Regions from separate parts of the Micromonospora profundi genome, predicted to be linked through region 2. Evidence: riboswitches for the same ligand, from Rfam matches in the RefSeq annotation. Region 2 holds a riboswitch; the other holds the start of a gene.
The links. A riboswitch is a leader RNA that binds a small molecule or an ion and turns the genes downstream of it on or off. The one in region 2 is predicted to bind thiamine pyrophosphate.
Positions count from the first base shown of each region.

Region 1: another riboswitch for thiamine pyrophosphate. It lies ahead of thiE (thiamine phosphate synthase); the one in region 2 lies ahead of F4558_RS02490 (ECF transporter S component).

Region 1 is NZ_JAATJK010000001.1:6,726,219-6,734,705, forward strand. Features, by position in the region: gene F4558_RS30270 (hypothetical protein) at 1-484, opposite strand, end outside; gene F4558_RS30275 (ThuA domain-containing protein) at 555-6,398, opposite strand; TPP riboswitch at 6,692-6,800, shown strand; gene thiE (thiamine phosphate synthase) at 6,795-7,421, shown strand; gene thiO (glycine oxidase ThiO) at 7,415-8,487, shown strand, end outside.
Region 2 is NZ_JAATJK010000001.1:525,991-534,477, forward strand. Features, by position in the region: gene F4558_RS02485 (ABC transporter ATP-binding protein) at 1-834, opposite strand, end outside; gene F4558_RS02490 (ECF transporter S component) at 1,040-1,627, opposite strand; TPP riboswitch at 1,703-1,807, opposite strand; gene F4558_RS02495 (alpha/beta fold hydrolase) at 1,906-2,736, shown strand; gene F4558_RS02500 (AAC(3) family N-acetyltransferase) at 2,760-3,566, shown strand; gene F4558_RS02505 (sugar isomerase domain-containing protein) at 3,563-4,312, shown strand; gene F4558_RS02510 (DUF6328 family protein) at 4,479-4,982, shown strand; gene F4558_RS02515 (acyl-CoA dehydrogenase family protein) at 5,091-7,112, shown strand; gene F4558_RS02520 (hypothetical protein) at 7,128-7,736, opposite strand; gene F4558_RS02525 (Fur family transcriptional regulator) at 7,812-8,210, opposite strand; gene F4558_RS02530 (ArsR/SmtB family transcription factor) at 8,207-8,487, opposite strand, start outside.

The DNA.
Region 1 (8,487 bases), 6.2 Mb from region 2:
CGGTGAGCACCAGGCCGGCAGCCGCGATCGGCCACCAACCGCCACCCGCCTCACTTCCGGAGGCACGGTTCGTGTCCGCCGTCACGGCCACCGGCGCGGGAGCCGGCGCGGTCTGTGCGACCTTCGCCTGGATGTCGGCGGTCGCCTTGCCGGGATTCGGTGCCGGAGCGGTCACCGTCACCCGCCACTTACCGGGGGAGAGCAGAGGGCCGCTGCTGTAGAAGCCCTGCCCCTCGGGTGCCGGCTCCAGTTGCACCGGGCCGATCCGCTGCCCGTCCGGACCAGTGCCGGTGAGGACCAACCGCACCGGCTTGTCCAGCCGGTGCCCGTCGCTGTAGGTGGCCTGGATGGTCACCCCTTCGGCGCCGTCACCGGCGACCTCAAGCTTCAGCTTGCCGGTGTGCGCCGCCGCAGGGGCGGTGGAGAGCAGCGCCAGGACCAACCCGACGACCACGGCGGTGAACACCGCACGGATATGAGTCACGGACGTCTCCTCACTGAGCTGAGGAGGCCCCTCCCCGACACCGAGGTGTCGGGAAGGGGCCTCGGATGGATCAGAGCTGGCGACCCGGAGCGAGCCGCGTGACGTCGTCACCCAGTCGCCCGGCACCCTTTACGGGCTTGCCCTTGTTCGCCTTGACCCCGGCGTTGCTGGCCGGCGTTCCGCCCAGCCGCACCGTCATGGCATCGGCGTCGCGGACCAGCACGTCCCGGATCTCCGCCTCGGTCACCAACTTGGTGTCCGCGGCGAGCTTCCGGAAGGCGTCAAGCTCCTTGAGCGCCTTGTTGTCGTTGCCGGCCGCCTCAGCTTTGCGGACGGCGTCGAGCTTCTTCGTCAGATCCTTGTGGGCCTTGGCCGAGAGCCGCCCCGTCGCCTTGAACCGGTCCAGCAGGTTCTGCATGTCCCGGAACGAGGTGGTGACGAAGAACCGGACCGCTGAGGTGGTCTTGTTGCCCGCCTTGTCGGTCGCGGTGACGGTCAGCTCGTGCAGGCCGAGCGGCAGCTCGTACATGGCCTGCAAGGTGCCGCTGGCGTACGCCTTGCCGTCCAGCGTGCCGACCACGGACGCGATGCCCGAGGTCGGGTCGACGGCCTGCCAGGACACCCGTACGTCCTGGCTGTCCCCGTAGAGCTGGCCGTCGGCGATGCCGGACACCAGCAGCGTCGGCTTGGTGCCGTCGATGCGCAGCACCGCCGACTTCAGCGTCTCGGCGTTGCCAGCCTTGTCGGTCGAGCGGAACAGCAGCTCGTGCTGCCCGTCACCGGTCACCTCGATCGGCTCCGAGTACGGCGTCCACGCGCCACCGTCGAGCGACCACTCCACCGACTTGACCCCGGAACCGGCGTCGGTCGAGGTCAGCACGACCGGGATGGTCCCGTTGTGCCAGCCTTCGTCGTTCGCCGGAGCGAACGTCGCCGAGGTCACCGGTGCCGTGGCGTCGATCTTGACCGCAACGGTCTTGGTCGACTCCACGTTGCCCGCCTGGTCCGTCGAGCGGAACCGCAGCTCGTGCTCGCCGTCACCGCTTACCGTCACCGGCTCGGTGTAGGGCGTCCACGCGGTGGCACCGTCCAGCTGGTACGACGTACCGGCCAGGCCGCTGCCACCGGCCTCGTCGGCGGCGGTCAGCGTGACCGTCACCGGGCCGGTGTACCACCCCTCGGTGGGAGTGCCCGACACCGCCGCCGTCGTCACCGGGGCGGTCTCGTCGACCGCCCTGGTGCTGAGCCGGAAGTAGTCGAACGAGGCCGTCTTCGACGCCGTCTGGTTGGCGCCGAGGGTGAACAGACCGACCTTCGGGGTGGCCCCGACCGCGCTGTTCGTCAACGACTCCAACGCCGTCCAGGTCGTCCCGTCGGCCGAGTACGACGCCGTGAACGTGTCGCCGCTGCGGGCCAGCCGCAGGTGCCACACGGCATCGGTCAGGTTGCCCGCCTCCGGCTGCGGGTTCTGGACCGTCCCACCGATCTCGCTGCGGAACTCGATCCGCCGCGTCACCGCCTGGCCGGCCTGGTTGTCCGCGATGAAGTCGAACTTCAGGTAGTTGTCGTCGTCCGCCTGCACGATCAGACCGGCCTGCTGGTACTGCTCGTTCAGCAGGCTGCCGTCGACCTTCGTCTCCAGGGTCCAGTCGCCCGAGGGCGCGGTCTGGAGGATGAAGTTCTTCGGCCCGGTGTTGTCGGTGCCGTAGATGTCACCGTTCGGCACGTCGATCCGCAGCGCGCCACCGGTCACCCGGTAACCCGCCGGGTCTTCCCGCAGGATCGCGTCCCAGCGGCACTTGTCCAGCGTGCTGCCGGTGAACTCGTCCGACGGGTCGACCGGCCCAGCCGGGGCGTCCGGCGTGACCTGGAACGAATCGAAGGCCGCGTCGACCACAGGTGCCTCGGTGCCACCGTTGAGCGCGAAGACCCCGATCCGCGGGTTGGTGATCCCGGCCAGGTCGGCCGACCGGCCGACCTGGGTGAACGTCTGACCGTCAGCCGAGGCGGCGGCGGTCAGGTTCGTCCCGTCACTGGTGATCCGCAGGTACACGGTGTCACCCGCCGGCGCGGCGGCGCTGTCGGCAGACTCGTTGCGAGGCGTGCCGGCCGTCTCCCGGATGAACTCCACCCGACGGCTGCCGTTGTAGAGCAGGTCCACCTTGGCGTAGTTGTCGTCGTCGCCGTAGACCAACAGGCCGGCCTGCTGGTAGTTGGCAGTCACCGGCAAGGTGACCTTGGTGGTCATCTCCCAGGCACCGGTCGGCGCCGCCTGGAGCACCAGGTTCGTGGCGTCGTTGCGGGCGCCGTAGAGGTCGCCCACGCCGGTCGGCAGCCGCAGCGCGCCGCCGCTGACCGAGTAGAGCTGGTTCTCCCGGACCACGGTCCAGCGGTCCTTGTCGAGGCTGGTGCCGTTGAAGTCGTCCGAACGCGCCCCGAAGCAGGACGTGTCCGGAGCGTCCACCCGCACCGGCACCGTGGCGTAGGACTTGGCACCCTTGCTGTCGGTCACCGTGAGGGTTGCCGTGAACGTGCCAGGGCTGGTGTAGGTGTGGCTGGCGTCCAGCGTGGACGCCGATCCGCCGTCACCGAAGTCCCAGGCGTACGTCAGCGGGGTGTCGCCCTCGGCATCGGTCGCCGTGCCGTCGAAGGCGACGGTGACCGGCGCGGTGCCGGTCGCCGGGGTGGCGGTGGCGGTGACCACCGGCGGCGCGTTCTCGGTGACGCCGCGCCCGACGAAGTCCATCCAGTTGACGTTGAACAGCGAGCCTGTCCCGCCGTTCGGGTCGCGGGCAAGGAAGAACAGCGAGCCGCTCGCGGCACCGGTGACCGGCGCGCTCACGTCCGTGTACGTCTGCCACGCGCCGGTCGCCGGCACTGTGGCAGTGGCGACCACCGGTCCGTCGACAGCGCCCGCACGGACCTCGATCCGACCGCCAGCGGCGGCCGACGCGGCCCGGAACCGGATTTCGCTGATGTTCGTCAGGTCCGCCGGGGCCACCGACCACCAGTCGCCGTCCTCGATGAACCCGATGTTCTGACCGCCACCGGCGGTGTCGGAGCCGGTCTCCCGCTGCACGCCGGCGTCTCCGCCGCCCGTGCTCACCGGCGCGCGGCCGGTCGCGGTGAAGTACTCGGCCTGCTTGCGCTTCGGCTGGAGGATCTCGATCGCCCGGCCGGTGAGCGCGCCGGAGCCGCCGTTGCCGCCCTTGTCGGTGTAGGTGGCCTCGAAGACCGCGAAGACGTTCGCCTCGGCGCCGTGCCCGGAGGCGAGCGACGTCTGGACGGTGCCGGTGCAGCCGGTGTGCTGCTCCAACGGGTGAGCGTGCTCGTCGTGGCCGAGCAGCACCTGCAACTGCACCTCGTCGCAGTCGATCTGCCCGTCCTCCGGGTCCGTGACCTTGATCGTGTAGCGGACCTGGTCACCCCAGTCGAAGAACCCGCCGTCCGGCGGGAACTCGATGGTCACCGTCGGAGCGGTGTTGCCCACGGTGACCGGCACGTTGGCCACCGCGGTACGGCCCTTCGGGTTGGTCACTGTGAGCTGGGCGGTGTAGTCGCCAGCCGTCGCGTACGTGTGCGTCGGGTTCGCCTCGGTGGAGGTCTGCCCGTCGCCGAAGGCCCAGGCGTAGGTGAGCGTGCCGCCGTCCGGGTCGCGGGACCCGGCGCTGGAGAAGGTGACGGTCAGCGGTGCCGGACCCGAGGTCGGGGTGGCCGACGCCGCCGCGATGGGTGCGCGGTCCCCGGCGGTGTAGTCGATCCGGTAGACGCCGGAGTTGTCGTTGTTGCCACCGAAACCGCTGCCCCACTCGATCAGGTACAGCGCGCCGTCCGGACCGAACTCGAAGTCCATCGGCCGGATCATGCTCATGCCGGTGAGCAACTGGTTGATGTCCACCAACGACTTGCCGTCGGCGCTCATCTGCATCGTGTACATCTTGTTCTGGTTCCACTCGCCGAGCAGCGCCTTGCCGTCGTAGTACGCCGGCCACTTCCGCGTCGAGTTGAGGTCCGCGTCGTACCGGTAGACCGGGCCGCCCATCGGGGCGCCGCCGCCGCCGATCTCCGGGTACCGCGAGTCACCGGCGTAGCCGTAGTCGACGGTGGCCGGAACGACAGGCGGGAGGTTGGTCAGGCCTGTGTTGTTCGGCGAGTTGTTCACCGGCGCCGCGCAGTCGAACTTCGCTCCGCTCGGGCCGGACGGGAACGTGTAGTCGTTGTACGCCTCGTTCGTGCCCGTGCAGTACGGCCAGCCGTAGTTGCCGGGGGTGACGACGTTCCACTCGACCAGACCACGGGGGCCACGGTTCGGGTTGTCCGCGTTGGCGTCCGGCCCGTAGTCCGCCACGTACAGCGTGTTGGTCTTGGGGTCGGTGCCGATCCGGAACGGGTTGCGGAAGCCCATCGCGTAGATCTCCGGGCGGGTCTTCTCGGTGCCCGGTGCGAAGAGGTTGCCCGCCGGGATGGTGTACGTCCCGTCGTCCTCCGGGTGGATCCGGATCACCTTGCCGCGCAGGTCGTTGGTGTTGCCGGAGGTGCGCTGCGCGTCGTAGTCCTGGCGGCCCGGCCGCTCGTCGATAGGCGTGTACGCGCTCGACTCGAACGGGTTGGTGTTGTCACCGGTGGCCAGGTACAGGTTGCCGTCACCGTCGAAGGTCATGCTGCCGCCCGCGTGGCAGCAGGTGTTGCGCTGCGTGTCGACCCGCAGCACCTGCTTCTCGCTGGCCGGGTTGATGGTGTCGCCGGTCACAGTGAACCGGGACAGCAGGTTGCGGGTGACGTTGTCGTTCGGGGCGTAGTAGAGATACACCCAGTTGTTTGTGGCGAAGTCCGGGTCGAGCCGGATGCCGATCAGGCCGTCCTCGTTGCCGGTGAAGACGTCGAGGTCGATGGCGGTGACGGTGTTGCCGGTGTCCGGCTTGATGATCTGGACCCGACCGTCGCGCTCGATGTAGAAGACCCGCCCGTCCGGGGCGATGTCCAGCTCCATCGGGTTGCTGGTGTTGCTGTCGAGCGTGATCTTCTCGAAGTTGGAGGTCTTCGAGGCGCCGCAGTCGGCGTCGACGACGCCGGCAGCCGTCTGGATGCCACCGAGCAGGTGGCTGAGGAACTCCGGCTCGGCGAACGACTCACGCGTGTGCCCGCCCCCGGTGTACCAGGAACGGCCGCCGTCGAAGTCCTGACACCAGGCCGTCGGGTGGTCGGCGCCCATCGCGCCGGCGCCCGGGTTGTAGCTCTTCTCGTCCAGGCTGGCCAGCACGTGCACGTCCGGCCGGGGGTTGGTCTGGAAGTTGTACCACTCGTCGAAGCGGGACCAGCGGTCCGGCAGCTCCGCGGTGGACGGGTGGGCGTGGTCCTCCACCTTGACGGTGGCCTGCTGGTTCGCCGGGTGGTTGGCGAAGTACGCGCCGACCAGGTCGCCGTACCAGGCCCAGCTGTACTCGGTGTCCGAGGCGGCGTGGATGCCGACGTATCCGCCGCCGGCCTGCACGTACCGCTCGAACGCCGCCTGCTGTTCGGCGTTGAGGACGTCGCCGGTGGTGGAGAGCCAGATCACCGCCTTGTACTTGGCGAGGTTGGCGTCGTTGAACGCCGCGCCGTCCTCAGTGGTGTCCACCGTGAACCCGTTCGTCGCGCCGAGCTGCTGGATGGCGGCGACGCCGGTGGGGATGGAGTCGTGCCGGAATCCGGCGGTCTTGGAGAAGACCAGGACCGAGAAGGGATCGGCGGCGGCGGCCTTCGGTGCCTTCGGCACCACCTGGCTGACGGGTGTGACTGCCTGCGCGTCGTTCGGGGGGACCTGCGCGGGGGCCTTGGCTGCCTGTGCGGGCAGGGAGAACAGAGTCGTCGAGACGAGGGCCAGGGAGAGCAGGGTTGCGGTTAGTGGTACGCGGGCACGACGAGATCGTGACACGCCGCCTCCTATGTCGCGGTGGACAGGAATTGCGGGGGGCGGCTCGCCGAAGACCGTCCCAGATGGAGCCGGGTGGGGCACCGTGCCAGGGTGCCCGCGCCGGCATTTTTGTCGAATCGCTGAACAAATTAATTCCGTTGGATCTATGTCGGGCAAGATGCCGGCGGGTAACGGTTCTGCAACGGCGGGCGACATTCCTGGCAGGACCGGGATGAAGCGCCCGACGGATCCCGCCATCTGAGCCGGGGCATCCCGCCCTTGGCACGTCCACAGAACTGTCGTACGGTGATGTGCAAGTAACCCACGGGAGCCCGGTGTACCGGGCTGAGAGGGGGGCTGAAGCCCCCGACCGTCGAACCTGATCCGGGTAATGCCGGCGCAGGGAGGAGAGTTGCCGTGCCGTCCCTCGGTCGACTGCATCTGATCACCGACACCCGCCCCGGGCAGGACCCCCTCACAGTGGTCCACGCCGCCCTCACCGCGGCCCGCGCCGACCTGGTCGTCCAGGTGCGCGTCGAGGACTCCGCCACCGACCGTGAGGCGTACGACCTGGCCCGCCGGGTCCTCGCGCTCTGCGCGCCGTACCAGGCGACGTGCCTGGTGAACGACCGCCTGCACGTGGCGCTCGCGGTGGGAGCCGCCGGTGGTCACGTCGGTGCCGACGACCTGCCGGTCGCCGCCGGACGCCGGGTGCTCGGCCCCACAGGCGTGCTGGGCGCCACCGCCCGGGCACCGGAAACAGCGACCGCGGCCATCGCGGCGGGCGCCGACTACCTGGGCGTCGGCCCGTGCCACGCCACCACCACCAAGACCGGGCTGCCGGACCCGATCGGCCCCGCAGGGGTACGCGCCGTCGTCGACGCCGTCGACGTACCCGTCATCGCGATCGGCGGGGTGACCGCCGCCCGGGTGCCGGCACTGCGGGACGCCGGGGCGTACGGGGTGGCTGTCGTCGGCGCGGTCTCCGCAGCCGCCGATCCCGCTCAGGCCACCGCCGAGCTGCTGCGGGCGCTGACGTGCTGACCGGCCGGTCCCCGTCAACGGAATCCGTCGAGCGGGCCCGGCCGGACGTGGCGGTGATCGGCGCCGGGCCGATCGGGTTGGCGATCGCCTGGCGGTGCGCCGTGCGCGGCCTGCGGGTGGCGCTGCACGACCCGGCACCCGGGTCGGGCGCATCCGCGGTGGCCGCCGGGATGCTCGCCCCGGTCTCCGAGGCGTACTTCGGCGAGCGGCAGCTCACCGACCTGCTGGTGGCCTCCGCCGCCCGCTGGCCCGCGTTCGCCGCCGAGCTGACCGAGGCGACAGGCGCCGACCTCGGCTATCGGACCGACGGCACACTGCTTGTCGGGTTGACCGGCGACGACCTGGCCGAGGCACGCCGGCTGTGGGCGTACCAACAGGGGTTGGGGTTGCCGGTGACAGCGCTGCGCCCCACCGAGCTGCGTCACCACGAGCCGGCGCTCGCGCCACGGGTGCGCGGCGGCGCGCTCGCGCCCACCGACCACCAGGTCGACCCACGGATGCTGGTGCCGGCGCTGCGGACGGCCGCGCAGCGGGCCGGCGTGGCCCTCGTGCCGCGCGCCGTCGACAGTCTGTCCGACGTGGACGCCGACCTCGTCGTGGTCGCCGCCGGCTGCGGCTCCGCCGCACTCACCGGCCTGCCCGTGCGGCCGGTGAAGGGCCAGATCCTCCGGCTACGCGCGCCCGGCGGCGTCGCGCCGGGCTTCCGGCACGTGATCCGGGGGTACGCCGACGGGGAGCCCGTCTACCTGGTGCCCCGCACCGACGGTGAGGTGGTGCTCGGCGCGACAGTCGAGGAGCGCTCCGACACGGGCGTCACCGCCGGTGCCGTGCAGCGGCTGCTGCGCGCCGGGGTCGACCTGCTGCCCGAGCTGGCCGAGTACGACCTCGTCGAGGCCGTCGCCGGCCTGCGCCCCGGCACCCCTGACAACGCGCCGATCCTCGGGCCGCTGCCCGGACGGCCCGACGTGCTCGCCGCCACCGGTCACCACCGGCACGGCATCGTGCTCACCCCGATCACCGCCGACCTGATCGCCGACCTGGTGGTCACCGGTGTGCCCGACCCGCT
Region 2 (8,487 bases):
GCGTACCCCCAGATTGGTGGGGCCCAGCCGGGGTGGCAGGCCGAGCCGGTCGGCGGTGAGCAAGAGATCCCCCGGGGTGGCGGTCGCTGGCCGGGGCACGACAGGGTGACCCGGCACCCAGACGCCCTCGTCGGCGAGGGTGGCGCCGTGCGCGGCGAAGATCTCCTCGGGTGGGCCGTCCGCGCGGACTCCGCCGCCGGGTTCCAGGACGACTACCCGGTCGACTAGTGGCAGCGCTTCGGCGACCCGGTGCTCGACCAGGATCAGCGTGGTGTCCGCGTCGAGGGCGCCGGCCACCGCCTGTCGGATCAGGTCGGCGCCGGCCGGGTCGAGGTTGGCGGTCGGTTCGTCGAGCAGCAGCAGGCCGGGGCGCAGGGCCAGGGCGCCGGCCAGGGCGAGGCGTTGCTGCTCGCCGCCGGAGAGTGCGGCGGTGTTGCGGTCCCGGGAGTACGGGAAGCCGACGCGACGCAGCGCCTCGTCGACCCGGGGCCAGATCTCGGCAGTCGGTACGCCCCGGTTCTCCAGACCGAACGCGACGTCGTCGCCGCAGCGGGCCATCACCAACTGGGTCTGCGGGTCCTGGAAGACGATGCCGACGCGTTCCCGGCCCTTGCGCGGGTCGAGCCCGTCGATCTCGACGGTGCCCTCCTGCTCGCCGGAGTCCTCGGGCAGCAGCCCGGCCAGGGCGCTGAGCAGCGTGCTCTTGCCGGCCCCCGATGGTCCGAGCAGCAGCACCCGTTCCCCGGCCTCCACCCGCAGGTCAACCCCGCGCACGGCCCAGGCGCGCCGCCCAGCGTGCCGCCACCCGAACCCGCGCAGCAGAACCGCGCTCACCACCCACCCCCTACCCGCCCCGACCCTGCCCAGCCCTCCCCGCCCCCTGCCCCCGCCCGCCTCCTGCACCCCTTCCACCCTGCCCGGTGATCATGAGGTTGACGGGGGCTTGGGCGATCCATCCGCCCGTCAACCTCATGATCGACGTGAGTGAGTGAGTGAGTGAGTGAGTGGGTGGGACGGGAGGGGCGGGGAAGGTGAGGGATTAGACGAGGGCTCGGTTCCGGCCTGCTGGGAAGCGGTCCAGGACGCCGGTGTTGGCAAGGGCCCGGGTGAGCAGCCAGCCGCCGATGCCGGCGATCACAGTGGCGCTGACGATGGTGAGCAGCGCGTACGGGATGCGGTAGTTGACCAGTTCGGTTTCGACATTCCAGACGAAGAAGTCGAACAGCGCGGCGCTGAGACCTGTCAACGCGCCGGCCAGCGCCGCCGTCGGCAGCCGGAACGACCGGTAGCGGAAGGCGGCGAAGGCCAACTCGGCGCCGATGCCCTGAACGATCCCCTGCGGAATCACAGTGCCGGCCCACTGGCTGCCCAGCAGCGCGGAGACGACCGCCGCCACCGTCTCGCAGTAGAGCGCCGCGCCGGGCTTGCGGATGACCAGGCCGCCGACGACGGCCGGCATCAGCCAGACGCCGTAGATCAGCGTCTGCGCCGGCGGGAAGAAGGCGAACGCGCCCTCGGTGGCACTCCAGACCAGGCCCCAGGCCCAGAAGATGACGCCGAAGGCGACAGCGATCACCGAGGCGACCACGATGTCGATGGTCCGCCATCGGTTGGTGGTGTTGTCCATGCTTTGCTCCCAGTTCAGTGAACGAACCAGGAGAAGACGCACGCCGCGCGCCCGGTGGCACCGGACGACGGCGCGGCTGGAGGTCGACCGAACTCCCTGCGCTGGCATTACCCAGATCAGGTTCGAGGGTCTGCGGGCGTGCCCGCACTCTCAGCGCTGTGCGCTCCCCTGTCGGATGTGAAGTTGTCTCGCTGACGCTAGCACCGACCTGGGGTGACAGCCCAGCAGGGAGTCCCGGCAGCCGGCCGGCCCGGCGTCGGCTCGGTAGGCTCACGATCATGCAGGTCGACGCGCGAGGTCTCACCTTCGAGGTACGCACCGGTGGTCCGGCAGACGGCGCGCCCGTCCTGCTGCTGCACGGCTTCCCGCAGCACAGCGGCGAGTGGGACGAGGTCGTCCCGGCGCTGCACACCGCCGGGCTGCGCACGTACGCGCTGGACCAGCGTGGCTACTCGCCGGGCGCGCGGCCGGAGGCGGTGGCCGACTACCGGATCCCCGAACTGGCCGCCGACGCGGTGGCAGTGCTCGACGCGCTCGGGTTGGACGCCGTCCACCTGGTCGGACACGACTGGGGCGCGATCGTTGCCTGGGCGCTGGCGGCCGAGCACCCCGAACGGGTCCGTACGCTCACCGCCGTGTCAGTGCCGCATCCGGCGGCCATGGCCCACGCCCTCGGCACCGACACGGAGCAGAAGGCCCGCTCGTCGTACATCGCGCTGTTCCGCCAGCCCGGCAAGGCCGAGAAGGTGCTGCTGGCGTTCAACGCGACGGCGCTGCGCAAGATGCTCGGCGGGGTGGGCGACGCGCCCCGGGTGGACCGCTACGCCGATCCGATGCGCGAGCCGGGTGCCCTGACCGCCGCGCTGAACTGGTACCGGGCCATGTCCCGGGCCGACCTGGCCGCCGTCGGCCCGGTCGCGGTGCCCACCACCTATGTGTGGAGTGACCGGGACATCGCCATCGGCCGGACCGCCGCCGAGGCGTGCGCCGCCAACGTCACGGGTGACTACCGCTTCGTACCGCTGCCCGGGGTGACCCACTGGATCCCGGACGCCGCCCCTGGCCCGCTCGCCGAGGCGATCCTGGCCCGGGTCGCCGGGACGGCCTGAGCCGTGCCGATCGAAGGAGCGCCGTGACGACGTACCCCGGCGGGCCGGGCACCCGGCGCTCGGTCGCCGCGCAGCTGCGCCTGCTGGGCGTACGTCCCGGCTCGACAGTGCTTGTGCACGCGGCCCTGCGCCCGCTGGGTTTCGTCTGCGGTGGACCGCACGCGGTGGTGCTCGCCCTGCGTGACGCGCTCGGCCCGGACGGCACGATCGTGGTGCCGACCCACACGCCCGACAACAGCGACCCCGCGCAGTGGCGCAACCCGCCGGTTCCGGTGGACTGGTGGCCGCTGATCCGGGCCGAGATGCCGGGGTTCGACCCGGCGGTCACCCCCAGCCGCTACATGGGCGTGCTCGCCGAGACGGTTCGCGGCTGGCCCGGCGCGTTGCGCAGCGCGCATCCCCAGGTGTCGTTCGCGGCGCTCGGCCCGGCCGCCGAGCAGGTCGTCGCAGGGCACGGCCTGGCCGACATGCTCGGCGCACAGTCTCCGCTGGACCGGCTCTACGACCTGGACGCCGACGTGCTGCTGCTCGGGGTGGACCACAGCGTGAACACGTCGCTGCACCTGGCCGAGTACCGTCGTCCCGCGCCGGTCCGTGAGCGGCTGGGCGCGGCGGTGCGGATACCCGACGGTGGCCGCGAGTGGGTGTGGTGGCAGGACATCAGGCTCGACGAGAGCGACTTCGGCACGCTGGGCCAGGCCCTGGAGGCCACCGGCGTGGTCCGCGTCGGCTCGGTGGGCGCCGGAACCGCGAGGTTGGTACGCCAGCGGGCGGCTGTCGACTTCGCGGTGCAGTGGATGGCCCGCAACCGGACGACGGAGGACACATGAGCGTGAGCGCCGACGACTTTCTGGCAGTGGTGACCGAGACGATCGGCCGGGTGGCCGCCAGTCAGCGGGAGGCGGTGGGGCGGGCCGCCGACCTGATCGCCGACGCCGTACGCGCCGACGGGGTGGTGCACGCCTTCGGGACGGGCCACTCGGAGGCCCTCGCCATGGAGATCGCCGGCCGGGCGGGTGGCCTGGTGCCGACCAACCGGATCGCGTTGCGCGACCTGGTGCTGATCGGTGGCGAGCCGGCCGAGCGGCTCGGCCCGCTGCTGGAACGGGACCCGGCCGTGGCGCACCGGCTCTACGAGCTGGCCCCGGTACGCCCCACCGACGTCTTCGTGCTCGCCTCGAACTCCGGGGTCAACGGCGCCATGGTCGAGTTCGCCACGCTCGTCAAGCAGCGGGGGCATGGGCTCGTGGCGATCACCTCCGTGCAGCACTCCGGCCGGATGACCTCCCGCCACCCGTCCGGTCGCAAGCTGGCCGACCTGGCCGACGTGGTGCTCGACAACGGCGCACCGTACGGCGATGCGACGCTGCCGCTGCCCGGCGGTGGCGCTGTCGGCGCGGTCTCCTCGATCACGGCGGCACTGCTGGCCCAACAGGTCACCGTGGAGGTGGTTGCTCGGTTGCTGGCGGCGGGGGAGCGGCCCCCGGTCTACCTGTCGGCGAACATCCCGGACGGCGACGCGCACAACACCGAGCTCGAAGCCCGCTACGCGGGCCGCATCCGCCGCGGCTCCTGAACGCCCGCGTGGGCGGCGCTCGGCGAGGGCGGTGGCGTGACCAGCGGAGTGTCCTGGCGGTGACCGGCAGATGTCGTGAACCTGTTTCGCGCTCAGTCGTGTGGGGCATTGGCGTTGCTGCCGGCGGACCGCTCCGTCGGCAGTAGCGTCTCACCGGAGGTAGCGCGTGTCGACGGAGACCGAGAAGCAGCGTTGGCAGCGCAACTTCGCCGATCTGCTACAGGAGCTGCGGGTCGCCCAGACGGGCGTGCAGATCCTGTTCGCCTTCCTGCTGACCCTGCCGTTCAGCAACGGATTCACCCGGACCAGCGAGTTCCAGCGGGATGTCTACATCGTCGCCCTGATCGCCGCGGCCGCCGCCACCGCGATGATCATTTCGCCGGTGGCGTTCCACAGGGCGCTGTTCCGGCAGGGGCGCAAGCCGGAGCTGGTCCGCTTCGCGCACCGGATGGCCAGCGGCGGGCTCGCCTTCATGCTGATCTCGATGGTCAGCGCGGTTCTGCTGATCACCGACTTCGTGCTGGACCGGCCGATCGCCTTCATCCTCAGCGGCCTGACCGGGCTCTGGTTCCTCACGTTCTGGGCGATCCTGCCGTTCTCCCGGCGTAGCTGGGGCGAGGACGACATCGACGACGACGATGACGACCCGGAGATGCTCAGCGGTCGCTGAGGACGGCGATCCGGACGTACGCTGCGCTACCCCTTGGTAACAAGCGGAGGTAGCGTGGCGGTAGTCGCGCACGTCGACGCAGCCGCACCGAGGTTCGAGGGGGCAGCCGTGACCACGACGCAGAACGGCCGACCGGCACCGGACGGTCCTGACTCCAACCCCGCAGTCGACGCGGCCCAGGCGGGCACCGCCGGTGCGGCCGCGCCGCTGCCCGAGGAGGCCGGGCAGGTCTCCGAGAAGGAAGCCCGGCAGGTCGCCGAGGCGGCCCGGGAGTCCACCTGGGACCGGCCCAGCTTCGGCAAGGAGCTTTTCCTGGGGCGGTTCCGGCTCGACCTCATCGACCCGTGGCCGCGCTCCGATCCGGACGACGAGGCCCGCGCCGAGGACTTCCTCGGCCGGTTCCGCGACTTCCTCGCCTCCGAAGTGGACGGACAGGCCATCGAGCGGGACGCCTCCATTTCGGACTCGGTGTTCCACGGCCTTGCCGACCTCGGCGCGTTCGGCATGAAGATCGACCGGAAGTACGGCGGCCTGGGCCTGAGCAACCTGCACTACTGCCGGGCGCTGATGCTCGCCGGCTCGGTAAGCCCGGCGATCGGCGCGCTGCTCTCCGCGCACCAGTCGATCGGCGTGCCGCAACCGCTGAAGATGTTCGGCACCGCCGAGCAGAAGCAACGCTTCCTGCCTCGGCTCGCCGCCGGTGAGGTCTCCGCGTTCCTGCTCACCGAGCCGGACGTCGGCTCCGACCCGGCCCGGCTCGCGACCACCGCCGAGCCGACCGAGGACGGCACCGGCTACCGGCTCAACGGGGTGAAGCTGTGGGCCACCAACGGCATCGTGGCCACCCTGCTCGTGGTGATGGCCCGGGTGCCGGCCGGCGAGGGTCGGCGCGGTGGGATCACCGCGTTCGTCGTGGACGGTGACAGCGCGGGCATCACAGTGGAGCGGCGCAACGAGTTCGTCGGTCTGCGCGGCCTGGAGAACAGCCTGACCCGGTTCCACGACGTGTTCGTACCGGCCGAGAACGTCATCGGCGGCGAGGGTAAGGGCCTCAAGATCGCCCTGACCACGTTGAACACGGGTCGGCTCTCGCTGCCTGCCATGTGCGTGGGCGCTGGCAAGTGGGCGTTGAACGTGGCCCGGGGGTGGGCCGCCGACCGGGTCCAGTGGGGCCGGCCGGTGGGGGAGCACGAGGCCGTCGCCCAGAAGCTCTCCTTCATCGCGGCCACCACGTACGGCATGGAGACCATGCTCGACCTGTGCTGCCTGCTCGCCGACGACGACCGCAACGACATCCGGATCGAGGCGGCGCTCGTCAAGCTGTACGCCAGCGAGATGGCCTGGAAGATCGCCGACGAGCTGATCCAGATCCGGGGCGGGCGCGGCTACGAGACGGCCGACTCGCTGGCAGCCCGTGGCGAGCGCGCCGCAGCCGTCGAGCAGATGATGCGTGACCTGCGGATCAATCGGATCTTCGAGGGCTCGACGGAGATCATGCACCTGTTGATCGCCCGGGAGGCGGTCGACGCCCACCTGTCGGTGGCAGGCGACATCATCGACCCGGATGCGGGGCTCGGCCGCAAGGCCCGAGCGGGCGCCCGAGCGAGCGCCTTCTACGCGAAGTGGCTCCCCACGCTCGCGGTCGGTCGGGGGCAGAGCCCTTCGGCGTACGCCGAGTTCGGGCCGCTGGCCGCACACCTGCGCCAGGTGGAGCGCTCGTCGCGCAAGCTGGCCCGGTCGACGTTCTACGCGATGTCCCGCTGGCAGGGAAAGATGGAACGCAAGCAGGCGTTCCTCGGCCGCATCGTGGACATCGGCGCGGAGCTGTTCGCGATGTCGGCGGTCTGCGTCCGGGCGACGGCCGAGCGCGGCAGCCGACCGGAGAACGTGGAGCTGGCCGACCTGTTCTGCCGGCAGGCACGGGTCCGGGTGGACGCGCTGTTCGCCGCCCTGTGGGACAACACCGACTCGGTCGACACCACCGCCGCGAAACGGATCCTCGCCGGCCGCTACGCCAGCTTGGAGGAGGGCGTCATCACCCCGTCCGACGAGCTGCCCTGGGTGGCCCGTTGGACGCCCGGCCCGTCCACGGCCGAGGACGTCCGCCGCCGCATCCCGCCGAAGCCCTGACCCCGTCGGCCGGGCTCAGCGGGCTCGGCCGCGCAGGCCGAGCTGGCGCAACTCCAGCGCGGCCAGGGCATCCACTGTGTCGTCGTCACCGCGCCGCCAGGCCTCGGCGACGTCCGGCGCGATCCGGGTCAGACGGCCCAGCGGCTGGGTGGCCAGCGCGCGCAGGGCGAGCAGGTCCCGACCGGCCGGCCCGTCGGCCAGTTTCGCGGCCGATCCGGCGCGGCGCATCCACCGCAGCCGCAGCGGCAGCCAACCGAACAGCACGATGCCGAGCGGAAAGATGAGCACCGCGACGGCGAGCGCCAAGGCGAGCTGGTCGACCAGGTGCTGCTGGTCACGGCCGGCGTCGGCGAGCCCCCGGGCCGCGTCGGCGGCCCGCTGGAAGGGCGCGGTCAGCTCATCGCCGACAAGCGGGACCCGCCGAACCTTGCCGCCGGCGTCGGCGAGGTTGTCGGCGAGGCCACCGCCGGCGCCCTCCAGTTTCTGCCCAGGTACGGCGAGTTTCTGCACAAGGTCGTGCAGCCAGAGCGCGCCGCGGATCGCGACGTACACCCAGGCGACGACGAGGAGGTCGGTGAGCAACTGGCGGGCGGCGGTCGGAAAGCGATCAGCGTAGATCTTCACGCCGGACAGCGTGCCACGAACGGCCCGACTAATGCAGATGTGGAGGCACGATCTACGAGGGCCGGGACGCGGCTTTCAACGCACGCAGGTCGGGCAGGTGCCGAAGATTTCCAGTGTGTGGCTGACTTCTGCGTAGCCGTGCTCTGCGGCAACCCGGTCGGCCCAGCTCTCCACCGCAGGCCCGGCCACCTCGACGGTACGCCCGCACACCCGGCACACCAGGTGGTGGTGATGGCCCTGGCTGCACCGGCGGTAGAGGTGCTCGCCGCCCGGCGGGCGCATCACGTCGATCTCGCCCGCGTCGGCCAGCCCCTGCAACGTCCGGTAGACGGTTGTCAGGCCGACCCGCTCACCGCGTTGCCGGAGCATCGCGTGCAGGTCCTGCGCGCTGTGGAAGCCCTCCATCTCGCCCAGCAGGGCGCTCACCGCCGAGCGCTGCCGGGTGTTGCGCACCGCGGCGCCGCTCTCGTTCATGATCCCTCCCCGGCGTGGCTCACCGCGTCCGCCACAATGTGCGCCACGTGCTCGTCGACCAGGCTGTAGGCGATCTCCCTGCCCCGGCGGGACCCCCGCACCACGCCCGCGCCGCGCAGCACCCGCAGGTGCTGGGAGACCAGCGGTTGCGCGGCACCGAGCTTCTCCACCAGCTCATGCACACACCGCTCGCCGCCGGCGAGCTCGCTGACGATGGCCAGCCGGATGGGTGCGGAGAGGGCGCGGAGCAGTTCGCTCGCCCCGTCGAAGCCCTCGT